2 regions of the Janthinobacterium svalbardense genome follow, and region 2 is predicted to be linked to the other one. Evidence: riboswitches for the same ligand, from Rfam matches in the RefSeq annotation. Region 2 holds a riboswitch; the other holds the start of a gene.
What was found. Region 2 has a riboswitch for thiamine pyrophosphate ahead of thiC (phosphomethylpyrimidine synthase ThiC). Riboswitches for the same ligand answer to the same signal wherever they lie in the genome.

Region 1 (9,677 bases), 2.8 Mb from region 2:
ATGGAATTCACGCATCTAAAAAAGTGATGAAAATGAAAGTTGTCAGGCTGTTAGCCATTCTCGCTATCTTGCTGGCGCTGCCTGGCCAGGCGCTCGGCGAACCGCTCAAGATTGCCACCATTCTCGGCCCGCCATGGGGATTCATGGGGCATGACGGCCAGCCCACCGGCATGATGTACGAAATCGGCAATCGCATCGCGGAAGTTGCCGGGCTGCGCTATAGCAATTCCCTTGTCCCTTATCCCAGAACCGCCGCCGATATTGAAAACGGGAGCGCCGATGTGACCATACGCTTCGGCAACGATCAAATGACGCGCGGCGCCGTGCCGGCAGGTGTCGTCGTGTCCATGCCTATCATCCTCGTGGGCCCATCCGGCAAGCACTACAGCAAGCTGAGCGAATTGCGCGGCAAGACCGTCGGCGTGGTACGCACCAGCAAATATGTGGAGCAATTCGACACCGACAAGGCGATCCAGAAGTATCCCGTCAATGACTATGTCACCATGGCAAAAATGTTGGCAATGCGACGTTTGGACGCGGGAGTGGGATCGAGTATGGGCCTGTTTTATGGCGCGTACATGGCCGGCGTGAAACCGGAAGACATAGGCGTTCCGCTCGTCCTGGGCAGCAACGATTTCATTTTGTTTGTTTCCAAGAAAACCGCAAAGCCGGAAACGACTCGGGCACTGAAAGAGGCGCTCGATAAGCTCTCGTCTAGCGGTGAGATCAAACAGATCATGAGCAAGTACAGCAAGTCATTCAGTCTGCCACAGAGATAAACCGTCCCCTGGCGCCCATGCGCGCACTGCACACTGCACACTGCACACATGCTGCCGCCTGCCGCGCGGGAAGTGCCACGTATAATTGCTTTACCATTTACCGCCATTCTTTTTCGACAGGCCCCCATGCCCCAGACTCCCGATTTGCCGCCGGATTGGCACGCATTTGAAACGGCCTATGACGTTGAAGCAACCTGGTTCAGGCTGGCCAGCGCCTCGCTGGCAGTGCTTGGCGCGTCCCCATTCAAGGATCAGGCATTTTCAGCATTTGCCTTCAACGCCGTATCGTTCCCGTCCCTTTCGCTGAGCTTTGACACCGATCCCGATAACCGGCAGCGCGATGACTATCCTCCGGACTGGTCGAACGAGTGCATGGAAGACGATGTGCCGGAAATCGGCCAACTCTGGGAGGCGGGCCACGCAAGGATCGAAGGCGCGCTGCGCGAGCTGATCGACGCTGCCGATGACGAACTGCTCTGCGCCATCGAAGAGGGCTATCTGCACAGCCTGAGGAAAACGATGGTGCGGCTGGAAGCGAGCCAGGCTTTCGAGCAAATCAAGACGTGCACGCGATTCTGGACCGTGGTCACGCAAGTCGATGCCGATACGGATGAAGAGGAGCGGCTGCTTGAGCAGGTGCGGCTCATGCATGACTGAATCCTCAGCTCCTGAAGCTGGCGCCTGCCGATAACTGGTTCAATTTGATTTGATGACGGTTGTGCCGTCTGGCAGGGCAGCCTGCCGCAAGGCCGCCACCGGCAACTGAAAAAAGCGCGGCACCATCGCTGGCGACAGCTCGTCGCCGCTGTCCGCCATGGCCAGGCGGCCGCTCAGCAGCAGCATCACGTAGCCGTGGCCCAGCGACCAGCCGGCGCTGGCGGCGGCCTTGTCCCAGCGCGCATCGAGGCCCGCTTCGCGCACGGCGGCGCCGGCCGTCTGCAGCACATATTGGAAGCACGCTTGCGCCGCTTCCTGCAGGGCGGGGAACTGGCGCACGTCCTGGTGCTCGAACATCAGCCGGTAGTGGGCAGGCGCGGCCAGGGCGAATTCGATGTATTGCTGGCCCAGCAGCTGAAAACGCTGCTCGGCAGGCAGGCTGCCGGGCGGCGGCAATTCCGTTTCCCATTTGGCGATCAGGCTGGCGAAGCCGGCCGCCGCCACATCGGCCAGCAAGGCTTCCTTGCTGGGGAAGTGGCGGTACACGGCGGCGATCGATACGCCCACCGTGCGCGCCAGTTCGCGCAGCGACAGGGCGGCGTCGTGCTGCTGCGCCAGTTGCGCGATGGCGGTGGCGACCAGGGTATCGCGCAAGTTGCCGTGGTGATAGGTGCTCGTTGTTGTCATTCTATGTTATCGCTGTTCACATTGTCGTGTATGATGGCCATGTTATCACTGAACACATGGAGAGCACATGCAAGAGATGAACATCGCCGTCCGCGCCGTGGCCTTGCCGCCCGGCGCCAGCATCGCCCCCTTGTACCCGGGCAGCAACCTGGCCGATGCGTATGCCGTCGACTTGCCGACTGCGCAGGCGCGCCAGATGGACATGGAAAGCCTGGCGCGCCAGCTGCTGGGCAGCCAGCCGGGCTGGGCGCAGAGCCTGATGGTGCTGCGCGACGCCATCGTGGCGCGCTTCGGCATCCGGACGGCAAAGCAGATGGAAGCCAGGCCAGGCAAACGCATCGGCATCTTCCGCATCTTTGCCGTCAGCGACGACGAGATCATCTTGGGCGAGGATGACAGCCACCTGGACTTCCGCTTGGCGGTGCTGCGCAACCGCGACACGGGGAGGCATGGCCACGTGACCGTGGCCAGCGTCGTGCATTGCCACAATTGGGTGGGACGCGCCTACATTCTGCTGATTCGGCCTTTCCACAAGCTGATCGTGCAGCGTTCGCTGGCGCGCGCCGCCAAGGGCCGCTTTGCCTGAGGGGGAAGGGGCGTGACGGCGCGGGCAATCTTGCTTATTCATGGCCGGTATTGCATACTGCGCCACCAGCCTCATCACGATTCCCATGAACGATACGCTTCTCCTGCTGGGTTTTGCCACCACGCCGCTTGAACTGATTTCCTTTGTCCTGGCACTGACAACCGTTGCGCTGAACATCCGCCAGAACCACTGGGCGTGGCTGTTCGCCATCATTTCCTCGGCCGCCTACGGTTTCGTGTTTTTCGAGTCGCGCCTGTACGGCGACATGGCCTTGCAACTGCTGTTCATCAGCGTCTCGTTCTGGGGCTGGTACCAGTGGCTGCATCCGGCCAGCGGAGGCAAGACCCTGCCCGTGACGCGCCTCGATGGTCGCGGCTGGCTGGCCTGCGCCGCGGGCTGGCTGATCGGTTTCCTGCTGATTGCCTGGCTGCTGACGACGACGGACACGGACGTGCCGCATGCGGATGGTTTCCTCACGGCAGGTAGCCTGGTGGGGCAATTCCTGTTGTCGCGCAAGAAACTGGAAAACTGGATTGCCTGGATCGTCGTCGACGTGCTGTATGTCTGGCTGTACCTGCACAAGGGCCTGACCCTGACGGCCGTGCTGTATGGCTTCTTCGTCGTGATGGCCATCATCGGCTTGCTGGCGTGGAAAAAGTCGGCACCGGCCGCGCCCGATGCGATGGTCCTCAAGTGATGGCGCCTTGCGTGCGCGTGGCGATCCTGGGCGCGGAATCGTCGGGCAAGTCGACCCTGGCGGCCGCCCTGGCAGAGTGCTACGGCACCGTCTGGGTGCCGGAATACTTGCGCGAATTCGTGGCAACGCAGGGCAGGGTGCCCGTCGCGGCCGACCAGTATGGTATTGCGCGTACGCAAGTCGAACGCGAAGCGGCAGCCGCCGCGCAGGCGCGTCACTTCCTGTTTTGCGACACGACGCCCTTGATGACGGTGGTCTACAGCCGCCATTATTTTGATGGTGCGGACGCGCAGCTGGCGGCGCTGGCCGATGCCACGCAGTACGATGTGACGTTGGTGACGGCGCCCGACAGCCCGTGGGTGGCCGACGGCTTGCAGCGCGAGTCGGAAGCCGTGCGCCAGTTGATCTACCGCTACCTGCTCGACGAGCTCGACGCGCGCGGCATCGTCTACCACGTGCTGCGCGACAACCTGGAGGCGCGCCTGGAACAGGCGGCGCCTTTGCTGCTGCAGGCGCTCGCTGCAGCGCCTGCCATTTCCCTCAATTAAAAGTCAAACTGCGCCGACACCTTGAACGTGCGGCTGGCGCCCGGATACAGATAACCATCCGATTCCGGCGTCACGTCGCGCCAGTAGAACTTGTCGGCCACGTTGTTGACGGCGGCGCGCAGCACGGCTGTCTTGCCGGCGATGCGCGTGGCCCAGGCGGCGCCCAGGTTGAACACGTGGTATGACGGCACGAAAGTGGTGTTGTTGTACTCAAACGCTTTCTTGCTGGCATATTCCCAGCTGCCATTCACGCTCAAGCCCGCCACCTGTTGCACGGCATAATCCGCATGCACGGCAGCCTTGAACGCGGGCACGTTGGGTACGCGCTTGCCGTCGAGCGACGCTTCGCCTGTGTTCGATTGCTGGCTGTTCAGGGCCGTCAGCGAGACGCCCAGGTTCAGGTCGCGGGTCGCCTTGCCTTGCGCGGATAATTCCAGGCCACGGTGCTGCGCCTGGCCTTCACGCACGAAGTAGCCGGCGGCGTTCTGGAATTCCAGGCCCTTGCGGATCTGGAACAGGCTGGCTGCCAGCATGAAGTCCGGCGTCACATCCATCTTCACGCCCAATTCGATCTGCTTCGAGCGGCTGGGTGTCAGCTCTTCGTTGGCATTCATCGCCTTGCGGTCGGCCGTGCCGCCATGTTCCATGCCCTGCGAGTAGGCCGCATACACGGAGACATTGTCGATCGGGGTGTAGACGAGCGATACGTTGGGCAGCAGGAAGTCATGCTTGGCGCGGATTTCCTTGTCGGCCTTCAAGACATACTGGTAGCCGTCGACATTGATATGGCGCAAGCCGCCATGCAGCTTCCAGTTTTGGGCCAGGCTGACGATGTCCTGCACGAAGACGGAGTTTTCCGTATCCTTGCGCACCAGGCGCACGGGGCCCGTGACGCCGGGCGACGTGCCGACGATCTGCGGCTGATAGATGTTGCTCACGCCCACCCAGTCGTACACGTACAGGCCGGCGCGGTCCTTGCGGCGGAAGGTCGAGACGCCGGCCGTGAAGTCATGGCGCAGGGCGCCGGTGGCGAACTTGCCCTGGATCATGGCTTGTGCGCTCAGGGGCTTTTTCGTCTCGCCCAGGCTGCGGTAGTCGTACACGTCATAGTCGCCATTGCCGCAGAAGCCAGGGTACAGGTCTTGCCCGCTGCAACCATACGGGAAGGCTGTGTAGTCATCGCGCTTGAACGAGTGCTGGTTGGCCGACAGGGTGGCGTGCCAGTCGTCATTGAAGGCGTACTGGAAGCGCAGGCCGATGTTGCTGGTGACGGTTTCCACGGGGCGTGTCCACGGCTGCCGGTTGAGCATGGCATCGGCGCTGATGCCGGTCGGCAAGGTGGTGTTATTCAGCAGCTGGAAGCCGGGCGCCGTCGCCTGCGCCTTGTCCTGGTAGTCGGCATCGAGCTGCAGCAGCGCTTGCGGCGAGATTTGCCAGTCGAAGGCGCCGGAAATGAACTTGCGGTTGCCATCCGCACCCTTGATGTAGGAGCGCAGGCGCTCGGCTGCCACGTTGACACGGTAGCCGAAGCGCGTGTCTTCCAGGCGGCCGCCCAGGTCGACGGCACCGTACAGGGTGCCTCGTTCGCGCGTTTCCACGGTGACGGTGCGCAGCGGCGTGTTCGTCGGGCGCTTGACGATGAAGTCGATCACGCCACCCGGTGCGGCCACGCCTGCCTGCAAGCCGGCCAGGCCCTTCAGCACTTCGATGCGTTCCTTGTTTTCCAGCGGAATTTGCGTGTCTCCGGGAATGGCCACGCCATCCTTGCGGTAGCTGGAATTGTTGTCGAGCTTGAAGCCGCGGATGGAAAATTGCTCCGCATAGCCGACGGCGTTGTAGGCGTCGTTGATGCTGGTGTCGAGCTTGACGGCATCGCTGAGATTGCGGATTTGCAAGTCCTGCATGTCTTTTTGCGAAATGACGGTGACGGACGCGGGCGTCTGCAGCAGCGGCGCGTCGGCAAAGCCGCCCACGGAAGCGCGCTTGGCGGCCGGTGCCTTGCTGGCCGTGACGACGACTTCAGCCATGCTTGGCGTGTCGGCCGGCGCTTCGGCGCTGTCATTCGCGGCCAGGGCGGGCGCGGCAAATGCGTGCAGGATGGCCAGGGTCAAAACGGAAATAGATAAATTCGGTGTGGACATAGATTGCTCGTGGTTCAAGCCGTGTCTGGGAAAGAGCACGGCAGGCTGCTTGTTCGGCTGGCGCCAACGCAGGAGCTATCAAAGGAGGGAGGTACTTTGCGCTTTCCTTCGCTGGCATTATCCAGATCAGGTACGAAGGGTATCTCTCACCCGGATGACTGCTCCAGGACCCCTAGCGAAATGACAGCTTAGCATGAAGCACGGCCAGCTGTCCCGCTGGCTGACCGTTTTACAACAGTGTGGTGCGCATCTACAAACTGAGTTCGAGCACCTTGCGGCTGACGGCAGGCGTCACTTCGCGCTGTTCGCCCAGCGCCGTCATGCCGTGCGCTTCCAGGGCGGCGACGACGGCGTCCACGCTGGCATGGTTCAGGCCGTAGTCGGCCAGGCGCGTCTTGACGCCCATGTGGCGGAAGAAGAATTCCGTGCGTGCGATGGCTGCCTCGATGCGGCCATCCTCGTCGCCGCCATCGAGGCCCCAGACGCGGGCCGCGTATTGCAGCAGCTTGGCGCGCTTGGCCTGCTTGCGCACGCGCAGCATGCTGGGCAGGATGATGGCCAGCGTTTGCGCATGGTCGAGCTCGTACAGGGCCGTCAATTCGTGGCCGATGGCGTGCGTGGACCAGTCCTGCGGCACGCCCACGCCGATCAGGCCGTTCAAGGCCAGGGTGGCACTCCACATCACGTTGGCGCGCACGTCATAGTCGTCCGGGTGCGACAGGGCTTTCGGGCCTTCCTCGATCAGGGTCAGCAGGATGCCTTCGGCGAAGCGGTCCTGCACTGACGCGTTCACGGGGGTGGTCAGATACTGTTCCATCACATGCGCAAACGCATCGACGACGCCATTGCCCACCTGGCGCAGCGGCAAGGTGAACGTTTTCGACGGGTCCAGTACGGAGAACTTCGGATACACCTTGCGGCTCATGAACGAGCGCTTTTCCTGCGTGGCCTTGCGCGTGATCACGGCCGAGCCATTCATTTCGGAACCCGTGGCCGGCAACGTGAGCACTGTGCCGAAGGGCAGGGCGGCCTCGACGATCTTGCCGCCTTTCGCCAGGATGTCCCACGCCTCGCCCTCGTGCAGGGCGGCGGCGGCGATGAACTTGGTGCCATCGACCACGGAGCCGCCGCCGACGGCCAGCAGGAAATCGATGCGCTCGCTTTTTACGAGGGCCACGGCCTGCATCAGGGTTTCATAGCTGGGATTGGGTTCGATGCCGGCAAATTCCAGCACCGTGTGGCCGGCCAGCGCCGCCCTGACTTCATCGTAGACGCCGTTGCGCTTGATGCTGCCGCCGCCGTAGGTCATCAGGACCCGCGCCTGCGGCGGGATCAGGCCGGCGATGGCGGCGATCTGGCCCTGGCCGAAGAGGATTTGCGTTGGATTGTAAAAGTCGAAATTGAACATGGGGCTCCCGCTGCCGAGGTTTAGGCTGTTGCTGAGCCATGATTATGGCCGAACGGGTGGAAACGTGTCGTGGACGCTTGAGCTTTTCGCCCGCACGGTGGAGAATGCAGCCGATGTCACCACCACGCGAAAAGGAATGCGCATGACCACCGTCTCACTGGAAGAATCGGGTTTGCCGGCCACGGCACTCGACATGCATCGCGCCATCGGCGCCACCATCGCCGCGCTGCACGCGCTGGACTTGAACAGCCAGCGTTTCGAGGCGTGCACGGACCCGGAATTGCGCCGCGTGCTCGCGCATGCGGGCGACACCAGCCGCAAGGAAGCGGCCATGCTGCTCGAATGGATGCGCCGCCGCGACGCGCGCCTGGATACGGCCATGAAGGAAGCGCTGTTCAAGGCGGGGCCGATTGTTGCTCAGTATCACTATGACGAGAAAATAGTGTAACTATTGGTTTGTTGCTGTGGCGTACCATGCGCCACATAGCCCTTGCTTCGCGTAGACTGTGCCCCGAACACGATTTTGGGGGAGTTTGCAGAAATGAAATCATTACCATACCGGGAAGGCAGCTGGTTTGCTGTGCCCTTGCCGGGCGGCGGCTATGCCGTCGGCGTGGTGGCGCGCCGCGCGCCCGCCGGGCGCATCATGCTGGCGTATATGTTCGGGCCGAAGCGCGACAGCCTGCCTGCGCTGGAAGAACTGGAAGGCTTGCGGCCGGAACAGGCCGTGCGCCGCCTGCGCACGGGCGACATGGCCCTGCTCAACGAGCGCTGGCCCCTGCTGGGCGACAGCCCCCACTGGGAGCGCGATACCTGGCCCATGCCGGCCTTTATCCGCCGCAATGAATCCTTGCAGCGCGCCTGGCGCGCCAGCTATGCGGATGCCGATCCTGCCAAGCTGAACCGTGAGGAGTCGATCCCCTTCGATACGCCGGGCATGGAAAGCGATTCCCTGTACGGCTATGGGGCGACGGAATTGTTGATGAATAAATTGCTGGCGCAGGAAGCGGCGTCGGCAGCGTAGGTCGGATTAGGCCGCAAGGCCGTAATCCGACCTACGCCGCTGGCAAGCTGATCTGAAACGCCAGGCCGCCGCCCTCGCGGTTGCGCACCTGCAATTCGGCGCCGTGGCGCAGCAGCACGCGGTCGACGATGGCCAGGCCCAGGCCGGCGCCATTTGCCTGCCCGCGCGCCGTGTCGAGGCGGGTGAACGGTTTCATCAGTTGCTCTATCTTTTCTGTCGGCACGCCCGTGCCGTGGTCTTGCACCTCGATAATCACCTTTTTCGCGCCGTGGCTGGTGCGCACATGGCAGGCGATATCGATTTCCGTCACGTCGCTTTCCGGCGTCTTGCCATAGCGGCGCGCATTCTCGATCAGGTTGTTCAGCACGCGGCGCAAGTCGGTGGGGTTGCCCATCGCATGCGCGCCTTCGGCGATGCTGGCGTTGATTTTCACGTCCGGCAGGCGCATCGCTTCGCGCGTCATGTCGAGCAGCAAGCCGCTCAGGTCCACATCCGTAAAGCTCGACGTTTCCGTCGGCTTGGCATAGTCGAGGAACTGGCCGATGATGGCGTCCATTTGCCCGATATCGGATTGGATGCCTTCGCGCGCCTCGTCCGACAGGTTGGCCATTTCCACTTCCAACTGCATGCGCGCCAGCGGCGTGCGCAAGTCGTGCGAAATGCCGGCCAAAATCACGGCACGGTCTGATTCCACCTGCTTCAAATCATCGACCATCTGGTTGAAGCTGCGGTTCGCCTCGATGATTTCGATCGGGCCTTTTTCCGGCAGCGGCGCCGGCTGCTTGCCCTTGGCGATGTCGCGTGCGGCCGCCGTCAAGCGCGACAGCGGCAGATTGATCAGGCTGGAAATGATGGCCGCTCCCAGCAGGGACAGCAGGGACACCAGGCTGGCCCAGCCCAGCCACTGGAAGCCCGTCAGGCCACGCAGGCGCTCGCGGTCCAGCATCAGCCAGTATTCATCGTCGTCGATCTTGAAGCTGACCCAGAAACCGGCCACGCCGTTGACGCGCGCGGAAAAGCGCGTATCCTTGCCCAGCTTGGCTTTCACCTGCGCCTCGATCTCGGGCATCAGGTAATTGTCGGGCGGCGGCTCGATGCGGTCGTCCTCTTCCAGCGAGAAGATGCGGATGCCTTCATTACTGACGAGGTC
Region 2 (9,677 bases):
TAGCACAGCATGGCCGTGCCATACCAGCCAATCATGGCCGCGCCGATGCCCGAGGTGATGTGGTCATAGCCGGGTGCGATGTCCGTGGTCAGCGGTCCCAGCGTGTAGAACGGCGCCTCACCGCACTGCTCCAGCTGCAAGTCCATGTTTTCCTTGATGAGCTGCATGGGCACATGGCCGGGGCCTTCGATCATCACCTGTACATCGTGCTTCCAGGCAACTTGCGTCAGCTCGCCCAGGGTTTTCAGTTCGCCCAGCTGCGCTTCGTCGTTGGCGTCGTAGATGGAACCGGGGCGCAAGCCGTCGCCCAGCGAAAACGAGACGTCATACGCCTTCATGATGTCGCAGATGTCTTCGAAATGCGTGTACAGGAACGATTCCTGGTGATGCGCCAGGCACCATTTCGCCATGATGGAGCCGCCGCGCGAGACGATGCCCGTCAGGCGCTTGGCCGTCATCGGCACGTAGCGCAGCAGCACGCCCGCGTGGATGGTGAAGTAGTCAACGCCCTGCTCCGCCTGCTCGATGAGGGTATCGCGGAAAATTTCCCACGTCAGATCTTCGGCCTTGCCATTCACCTTTTCCAGCGCCTGGTAGATGGGCACGGTACCGATGGGCACGGGGCTGTTGCGCACGATCCATTCGCGCGTTTCGTGGATATGTTTTCCCGTCGACAAGTCCATCACGTTATCGCCGCCCCAGCGGATGGCCCAGGTCATCTTTTCCACTTCCTCGCCGATGGAAGACGTGACGGCCGAATTGCCGATGTTGGCATTGATTTTCACCAGGAAATTGCGGCCGATGATCATCGGTTCCACTTCCGGGTGGTTGATGTTGGCGGGAATGATGGCGCGGCCGCGGGCGATTTCCTCGCGCACGAATTCCGGCGTGATCTCGGCCGGGATGCTGGCGCCAAACGACTGGCCCGGATGCTGGCGGCCCATCAGGTCGGCCAGGCGCTCGCCCATGGGACCGGAGGCTTGCAGTTCGCGCAAATACTCCTGGCGGCGCATGTTTTCGCGGATGGCGACGAACTCCATTTCCGGCGTGATGATGCCTTGGCGCGCATAGTGCATTTGCGTCACGTTCTTGCCGGCAATGGCGCGGCGCGGCTTGCGGTGCAAGTTAAAACGCAGCTCGGCCAGTTTCGGGTCCGCCAGGCGGGCGATGCCGTAGTCGGAGGTGGGGCCGGGCAATTCTTCCGTGTCGGCCCGCTCCATGATCCACGGCAGGCGCGGCGTGTCGAGGCCCGAGCGGATGTCGATCTGCACGTCCGGGTCCGTGTAGGGGCCGGAGGTGTCGTACACGTAGATCGGTGGATTCTTTTCGCCGCCGAACGACGCTTCCGTGTCGGACTGGCTGATTCTGCGCATGGGCACGCGGATGTCGGGGCGGCTGCCTTCGACATAGATCTTGCGCGAATTGGGCAGCGGCGCGATGGCGGCTTCGTCGACCGTGGCGGTGGCGGAGAGGAATTTCGGGTTGGCGTTCATTTTGGCTCCTTGGCTAGACTTGTTTTAAGCCTGGAGCCAGCTAAGGAGGTTCGGAATTGCGCACGCGGAAAGGCGGGGTGCGTTCATCCTAAAGCTTCCCTTCGCTGGCATTATCCAGATCAGGTTCGGAGGGTATTTCTCACCCGCGCTTGCACTGTGTTTCCACAGCGAAAGGCAGGACCCCTAGCGTTTGCCGCCTTGCGGCAGCGAGCCAATTATACGCGGTTCACGCCGCGTGGCCAGATGATTTCTTGCTTTGTCGTCTTGGTGCTTCGGCCTTACTTCTTCTTGCCCCAGCGCCAGGCAGTCGGTTCGCCCTTCAGCTGGCAGATAAAAATGAGCGCGGCAACGATGGCCACTTCATACACGATGTAGCCGACCAGCATGGTTTGCGGCGGGAACAGGAAGGCGCCGCAGGCGAACAGCGCCAGCGCGGCCAGGAACACCAGCCAGCCTTGCCAGGTGATGGGCAAGCCCCAGCCCCAGCCATAGGTCTTGGCGGGAAACCAGTAGGAGGGAGATTTGTCAGCCATGATGCTTTCCTTGAGGAGATGGATAGCAGCAAGTATAAATCAGGCGCTGCGATGGCGCTCCGTGACATCGAGGCCGATGCCGCGGTAGCCGATGAAGCGGCTGCCATTGTCGAACATCGGTTCGCCGCTGACCTGCAGATACTGCGTGCTGCCGTCGAGGTTGGCGCGGCTGTAGATGAAGTCGAGGAACGGTTCGCGCGCGGCTATTTTTGCGTCGAGCAAGGCGCGTTCAGCCGCGTTCCAGCGCTGCGGCTCTTCCTCGCTGCCGATGCCCAGCATTTCAGCCACGGGACCGGAAAAGCGCGTCAGGTTGCCCTGCGCATCCTGTTCCCAGTACCAGTCGGACGACAGTTCCGTGAAGCGCTGGAAGCGCGCTTCGCTTTCGCGCAGCTCCGCCGTGCGTTCTTCCACCATCTGTTCCAGCGACTTGTTGTATTCGGCCAGCTTCTGGTACAGCAAACGCACTTCCAGCATGTTGTGGATGCGTGTTTTGACTTCCACCAGGTCGAAAGGCTTGCTGACGAAGTCCTTGGCGCCAGCCTGCAGCGCGCGCAGCTTGTGGCCGGGCTGGGCCGTGATCACCAGCACCGGCAGATAGCTGCCCGCCTCGATGTCGCGCAAGCCTTCCATGACTTCGAAGCCATCCATTTCCGGCATCTGCAAGTCGAGCAGGATCAGGTCATAGCGGTGCTGCTGGTGCAGCGCGTGCACGGCTTGCGGGTCCATGGTGGAGGTGATGCGCGTATAGCCGGCGTTGCGCAGCACCTGTTCCAGCAGCATGACGTTGGCCTCCTGGTCATCGACGATGAGGATGCTGGCGTTCAGGATCTCGGTGGCTTGAAGCATGGCGGTATTCCTAAAATTAAATGCTGAATTAGCGTACTGTGTGAGTGTCGTCGGCCAGGCCGTGCGCGGCCGCATGGTGCAGGGCCACGTCGAGCGCATCCATGAATTCGACGACCTTGATGGGCTTGGTCAGGTAACGGAAGAAACCCGCTTCCAGGCCTTTCTCGATGTCGCGCGGCACGGCGTTGGCGGACAGGGCCATGACGGGAATATGGCTGGTGAGGGGATCATCATGCAAGATATTCAGGGCGCCATAGCCGCTGATGCCGGGCAGGTTGATATCCATCAAGATCACGTCCGGCTGGTAGGTGCGCGCCAGGTCGATGCCCAGGTGCGCATCGATGGCCGTCAGCAGTTTCAAGTCGCTGCGGCGGGCGATCAATTGCTCCACCAGCGCCAGGTTGGCGGGATTGTCTTCCACGTACAGCAAGGTGCGCTGGCTTTCCTGGTCTTCCTGCACCACCGGCAAGGCGACGCCCTGTTCCAGGTGCAGTTCGGGCGCGCGCGAGGCCTTGAATTCCACCCAGAAGGTGGTGCCCACGCCGACCGTGCTGTCGACGCCGATGGTGCCACCCATCAGTTCGACCAGCTGCTTGGTGACGACCAGGCCGATGCCCGTGCCCTCTTCCGTGCTGCTTTCCTGGCCCAGGCGGTTGAAGGGCTGGAACAACTGACTCATCTGTTCGGCATTCAGGCCGGCGCCGCTGTCGGTGACGCTGGCGCGCACGCGGTCGGCATGGCGGCTGCACTCGACCTTCACGCTGCCGCCGCTCTGGTTGTACTTGATGGCGTTCGACAGCAGGTTGATCATCACCTGTTTCACGCGCGTGCGGTCGGCATGCACATAAAAGGACTTGCCGCAGCGGGGAAAATGCATGCTGATGCCGCGTTTTTCCGCCTGCGGCGCGATCATCGCCTGGCAATCCTGCAACACGTCGAGCAAGGACATTGCCTCTTCCGACATGGTGACCTTGCCCGACTCGATCATGGCCAGGTCGAGGATTTCATTGATCAAACGCAAGAGATACCAGCCACCCTTGAGGATCTGGTCGATCGAGCGCTGCTGCGGCAAGCTCGGTGCCGGCGTCTCGGACGCCATCAGCTGGGCAAAGCCCAGCACGGCGTTCAAGGGCGTGCGCAATTCATGGCTCATGCTCGACAGAAACTCGGACTTGGCCAGGTTCGCTTTTTCCGCCGCCTGGCGGGCCTTTTCCATTTCGATATTCGTGTCTTGCAAGGCTTGCTCGAACTGCTTGCGTTCCGTCACGTCGCGGGCGGCGGCAAACACGCCCTGCAACTTGCGGTCGCGGTCGTGGAAGGTCGAGGCGTTGTAGGAAACAAACGTCTGCTTGCCGTCGCGCGCCAGGGCCGTCAGCTCGTAATTGGTCACCTTTCCTTCGCGCAACACGCGTGCGATGGCTTCCTCGGCCCGTTCAGGTTCCGTAAAGTAATTCTTGCATGGCGCACCGATCAATTCGTCGCGCGTGCAGCCGGTCAGCGCTTCCATCTGCTGGTTGACGTCGCTGATGATGCCGCGCGGGTCCGTCGTCATCAAGGCATCGATATTCGATTCGATCAGCGAGCGCGTGTAAAACTGCTGGTCGCGCAAGCGCTGGTCCAGCAAGGCCTGTTCCGCCTCGACCTGCTTGCGGGCCGTGTTGTCGGTGCCGATCAGCAAGTAACCGATGACCTTGCTCTGCATGTCGCGCAGGGCCGTCACGGAGACGATGGCGGGGAAGCGGCTGCCATCCTTGCGAATGTAGGTCAGCTCATAGATGTCTTCGATGCCGCGCGTGGCCTTGAACACCAGCGCTTCCACACCGGGCGTGATGACCGTGTCGAGTTCGGCACTGAGAGCGGCGGCGCGCGCGATGATTTCTTGCGCGTCGGAAATACCGGCCGGGGTCAGCTTGTCGACCACGTCGCTCGCTTCATAGCCGAGCATGCGTTCGGCGCCCACATTGAAAATCTGGATCACGCCCTGCGCATCGGTGGCGATGCACGAGAAATTGGCGCTATTGAAAATTGCATCCTGCAAGGCGCCCGCCTTGAGCAACTGGCGCGGCAGGCTGGCCGACAGCGTGCGCCGGTACAGCGCCACGAGCAGCATCTGCAGCAGGAAGACCAGCGCATCGATGACGCAGGCCGTCTCGAACGGCGCGCGCCAGGCCAGCACGCCGATGGCCAGCAGCACGATGGCGCTGAATGAAAACGCCAGTGCCATGGGCCAGCGCGACGGTGCGCGCGGAGGAATGTTTTCAACAGATTGCATGAGGTAGCCTGGGCTGTAACAACGATAAGAGAGTGGCTGCGGTGATCAGGAACCCTGGCGCTGGCGCACGTCCGACAGCAGGCGCGTGAATTCTTTTTTGACCACGCCATAGCATTCGCACACATGGCCTTCGAGGCCGGCGCGGTCCAGCACGGAAATATGGCCGCGCCGGTAACTGATGAAGCCGCGCTGCTGCAAGCGCCCGGCCGCTTCCGTCACGCCTTCGCGGCGCACGCCCAGCATGTTGGCAATCAACTCCTGTGTCATGGTCAGCTCGCGGTTCGGCAGGCGGTCCATGGTCAGCAGCAGCCAGCGGCACAGCTGCTGCTCCACCGTATGGTGGCGGTTGCACACGGCCGTCTGTGACATTTGCGTGATCAGGGCTTGCGTATAGCGCAGCAGCAAGCGCATGACGGGGCCGGCGCGGTCGAATTCTTCCATCAGCAAATGCGCCTTCAGCCGATAGCCGATGCCGCCCGTCTGCACCACGGCGCGGCTGGGGGTCGAGTTGCCGCCCATAAACAGCGACACGCCCACCACGCCTTCATTGCCGACGCCGGCAATTTCCGACGAGCCGCCGTTTTCCAGCAGGTAGTGGATGGAAACGATGGCGGTGGTGGGAAAGTGCACATGCTGCAGCTTGTCGCCCGAATCGTAGATCACTTCACCCAGCAACATGGAGACTTGCTCCAGATGGGGCGCCAGGCGCGCAAAATCGGCGTCGAGCATGGCGGCGAGCAAATGGTTTTGATTCGGGTTGTGCAGCTGGGCATGCGGACTCGACATGGGCAGTTTTCCTGGTTTCCAGTCGTCAGCTAGGGGATAGATGAAAGGCGTCCGAACGAGGGCCGCCATATGCAGGAGCGTAACACAGCGTCTGCACAGTGCCGCCACTATATTTCTTGCTGGCATCGCCGTCTGTTCGGCAGCGAACGGACGGCCACGTGCCCCGCGCCCTACAGTCAGTCACTGCCAGGGCTGCCGGATCACGGATCGGCGCCGGCGCTGCTTACCGGACGCCATCATGCAATCATTTTTCAAACGCATCTCCATTTCCGTTTCCACCTCGGCCCTGATCACACTGGCGGTCGGGCTGAGCCTGACGGCCCTGTGCTACGCCTCGGCACGCCAGATCGAGTCGGAAAGCACCCGGCTGCTGCTGCAGTACCACGCTAGTGGTCACACGCTGCGCGCCGCCATGCTGCCTGCCAACGGCATGAGCCTGGATGCAAACCATCGCGGCTCGCTGTATGTGCTGCTGGGCGGACTGCTGTCGAGCCTGCTGGCAACGGCATATGTCTTTCAGCTCGTGTCGCGCAACTCCGTGATTGCCCGCATCACGGGCGAACGCACGGCGGCGCTGCAGTTTGCCAATTTGCGCCTGTCCGAAGATATCGCGGCGCGCATGCACACTGAAAAGTCGCTGCGCTTGCGCGAACGCATCATCGAAGTGTCGGCCAATGCCATCATCCTGTGCAGCGCCGACGCGCCGGGCTACCTGATTGAATACGTCAATCCCGCTTTCGAGCGCATCACCGGCTATGCGGCTGGCGAAGTCATCGGCCAGCGCCTGGAAGACTTGCAGGGCCCCGAACAGGGGCGGCAAGACATGCATGAGATTACAGCGGCCCTGCGCGAACAGCGCGAAGGCAAGGCCATCGTGCGCAATTTCCGCAAGGATGGCAGCTGCTACTGGAGCGAGCTGTTTGTCGCACCCGTGCGCGACGATGGCGATGGTCCCGTCAGCCACTTTGTGGTGGCGCAATACGACATCAGCACCGTCATGCGCTTCGAACAGGAACTGGAATTCCAGGCCAGGCACGACATCCTCACGGGCCTGGCTAACCGGGCCCTGCTGCGCGAGCGCCTGGAACAGGCGATGGCCGTGACGCGGCGCAGCGGCCTGCCCTTGTGGGTAGTGTTCATCGACCTCGACCGCTTTAAATTCGTCAACGACACCCTGGGCCACGATGCGGGCGACACTGTGCTGAAAAACGTCGCCGAGCGCCTGCGCGACGCCACGCGCGAAGTCGACACGGTGGCGCGCCTGGGCGGCGACGAATTCGTACTGCTGCTGCCCCAGCATGGCAATGGCGAACCGGGCGCGGCCATTCTGCAGCGCATCCAGGACGCCGTGGCGCAGCCGCTGCAACTGGGCGAATATGAATTTTTTCTCAGCTGCTGCATGGGCGTGGCCGTGTATCCCGACGATGGCCAGGACGCCGACACCTTGATCAAGCACGCCGACATCGCCATGTACCGCGCCAAGGAACAGGGACGGGGCCACTGGCAATTCTATGCATCGAGCATGAATGCGGGCACCCTGGAGCGGCTGGGACTGGAGAGCGAGTTGCGCCATGCCCTGGAACGGGGGCAGTTCCATCTCGAATACCAGCCCCAGCTGGACTTGGCCAGCGGCAAGGTAGTGGGCATGGAAGCGCTGCTGCGCTGGCAGCATCCGCAGCTGGGGCGCATTGCGCCTGCCAGCTTCATCGGCCTGGCCGAGGAAATGGGCTTGATCATCCCCATCGGCGACTGGGTGCTGCGCACCGCATGCGCCCAGGCGCGCGCCTGGCAGCTGGCCGGCCATGGCCCGCTGCGCCTGGCCGTCAACCTGTCGGCGCGGCAATTCAAGCAAAGGAATCTGCTGCATGCGGTGGCGCAGGCGCTGGCTGAAACGGGGCTTGCCGCCGCCCATCTGGAATTGGAATTGACCGAAAGCATGGTCATGCATGACGTGGAACAAGCCACGGCCATCATGGCCAACCTGAAGGCGCTGGGCGTGCAACTGTCGATCGACGACTTCGGCACCGGCTATTCCAGCCTGGCCTACCTGCGCCACTTTCCCATCGACGTACTGAAGATCGACAAGACCTTCGTCAGCGACATCACGCACGACGATGACGCAGCCATCGTGCGCGCCATCATTTCGCTGGCGCACAGCCTGCGCCTGAAAGTCATCGCCGAAGGCGTGGAAACGCCGCAGCAGCTGGCCTTCCTGCGCCAGCACGGCTGCGACCAGATGCAGGGCTATCTGTTCAGCCGCCCGCTGACCGTGTCCGCCTTTGAAGCACTGCTGCACGAAGGCAGCATGCTGGCCGCTGCTTAAAACGCGTGGCGCAGGCCGACGTTGAAGGCGCGGTTGCCCGTGCCCACTTCCGTCGCATTGCCCACCATGTAGGCGGCGTCGTTGCGGTTGCGGATGTGCGCATAGGCCACATAAATCTTGCTGCGCTTGGACAAGGCATACGTGGCGCCGATGGCCAGTTGCTGCGCATCGCGGTTGGCCGCATTGCGGTCATCCTTGTGCACATACGAGGCCAGCAAAGTCGCCGCACCGAGCGGCACGGACACGCCGACGATGGCGTCGCGGCTGTCCGTCGACTGGGCCGGTGCCTGCGCCGCGCCATACGGGTTTTCCGCAAAGAACATGGTGCTGCCATCGCCCGTGTTGCGGCCATAGCCGGCAAACGCCGTGGCCACGCCGAAGTTGTAGTTGCCGGCCAGAATGGTGTTGTTGGCGGCAGCCTTGCCCGGCTCGCCGGCACGGCTCTGGCGCGCCAGGCGCAAGGTCAATGGGCCGTTGACATAGCCCAGGGCCAGGCCCAGCGAGCGCTGATCTGCCACCACACCCGTATGTTCGCCAAAACCATACATCACGGTGGCGGTGACGCCGCGCAGCTCGGGCGAGGTATAGCGCACGGTATTGTCGATGCGCGTGGCCGAATAGCCGGCCAGGTTGGTCGCCGCGCCGGCCAGGCCGCCCTCGAAGGGATCGGCCACGTCCGTCAGCGCCTGGCTTTGCAGATTGTACTGGCGGCCCATGGTGAGCATGCCCAGCGGGCTATTGAGGCCGACAAAGGCCTGGCGGCCGAACAATTGCCCCCCCTGGTCGGAGCGGCCCGTGTCGCCCTGCACGCCCGCTTCCAAGGTAAACACGGCTTGCAGGCCATTGCCCAGTGCTTCCGTGCCACGAAAACCCAGGCGCGAACCGGCCGAGATACCGCTGGTGAGCTTGCTGACGCCGCCTTCCTGCACCAGGCCCGCATCCATCAAACCATACAGGTCGAGGGACGACTGGGCGTGTGCGGCAGGCAAGGCGCCCAGGGTGGTGGCAAGGCCGGCAACGATGGCGATTTTTTTCATGATGATTTCCTTGTAAAAGCGAAACCAGGAAAGCGGCGGCCACGGCAAGGCCACAAGCGGCCAGGCGCTGCGGAACATGCCGTATCAAAAGACGACGCGCCGGACAAAAGATCCTGGCTAAGCTGTGACGGCAGCGGCGTGCAATGGACGCGCCGCTTTGATTCCGCCGTGAATGGTGCACCGCTGGCGGTGCGCGTGGCTCAGGCGCCCGGCCCGAAGGGGACGCTCTGAAGGTGGCTGGCATCGCAGATGCGCTGGCCTTGAGACGCGGACGAGTGCTGGATATGAAGAATTAATACAACCGCGTCTGCTGGCGCCGTCCGCAAGGATGGGGCAGGAGGCGCCGAGGCCGGCATTATAGCATCGGCGACACCGCCATCCCCGTTC

Region 1: another riboswitch for thiamine pyrophosphate. It lies ahead of CNX70_RS20540 (TonB-dependent siderophore receptor); the one in region 2 lies ahead of thiC (phosphomethylpyrimidine synthase ThiC).

Annotation. Positions count from the first base shown of each region.
Region 1 is NZ_CP023422.1:4,635,640-4,645,316, reverse strand. It holds gene CNX70_RS20570 (substrate-binding periplasmic protein) at 27-779, shown strand; gene CNX70_RS20565 (hypothetical protein) at 828-1,436, shown strand; gene CNX70_RS20560 (TetR/AcrR family transcriptional regulator) at 1,476-2,123, opposite strand; gene CNX70_RS20555 (DUF2867 domain-containing protein) at 2,191-2,709, shown strand; gene pnuC (nicotinamide riboside transporter PnuC) at 2,795-3,406, shown strand; gene CNX70_RS20545 (AAA family ATPase) at 3,406-3,954, shown strand; gene CNX70_RS20540 (TonB-dependent siderophore receptor) at 3,951-6,095, opposite strand; TPP riboswitch at 6,182-6,279, opposite strand; gene CNX70_RS20535 (iron-containing alcohol dehydrogenase) at 6,346-7,503, opposite strand; gene CNX70_RS20530 (ferritin family protein) at 7,646-7,951, shown strand; gene CNX70_RS20525 (Imm26 family immunity protein) at 8,045-8,527, shown strand; gene CNX70_RS20520 (sensor histidine kinase family protein) at 8,559-9,677, opposite strand, start outside.
Region 2 is NZ_CP023422.1:1,160,684-1,170,360, reverse strand. It holds gene thiC (phosphomethylpyrimidine synthase ThiC) at 1-1,493, opposite strand, end outside; TPP riboswitch at 1,573-1,688, opposite strand; gene CNX70_RS05135 (hypothetical protein) at 1,772-2,026, opposite strand; gene CNX70_RS05130 (response regulator) at 2,066-2,872, opposite strand; gene CNX70_RS05125 (PAS domain-containing hybrid sensor histidine kinase/response regulator) at 2,901-5,144, opposite strand; gene CNX70_RS05120 (Crp/Fnr family transcriptional regulator) at 5,190-5,930, opposite strand; gene CNX70_RS05115 (putative bifunctional diguanylate cyclase/phosphodiesterase) at 6,169-8,253, shown strand; gene CNX70_RS05110 (porin) at 8,250-9,290, opposite strand.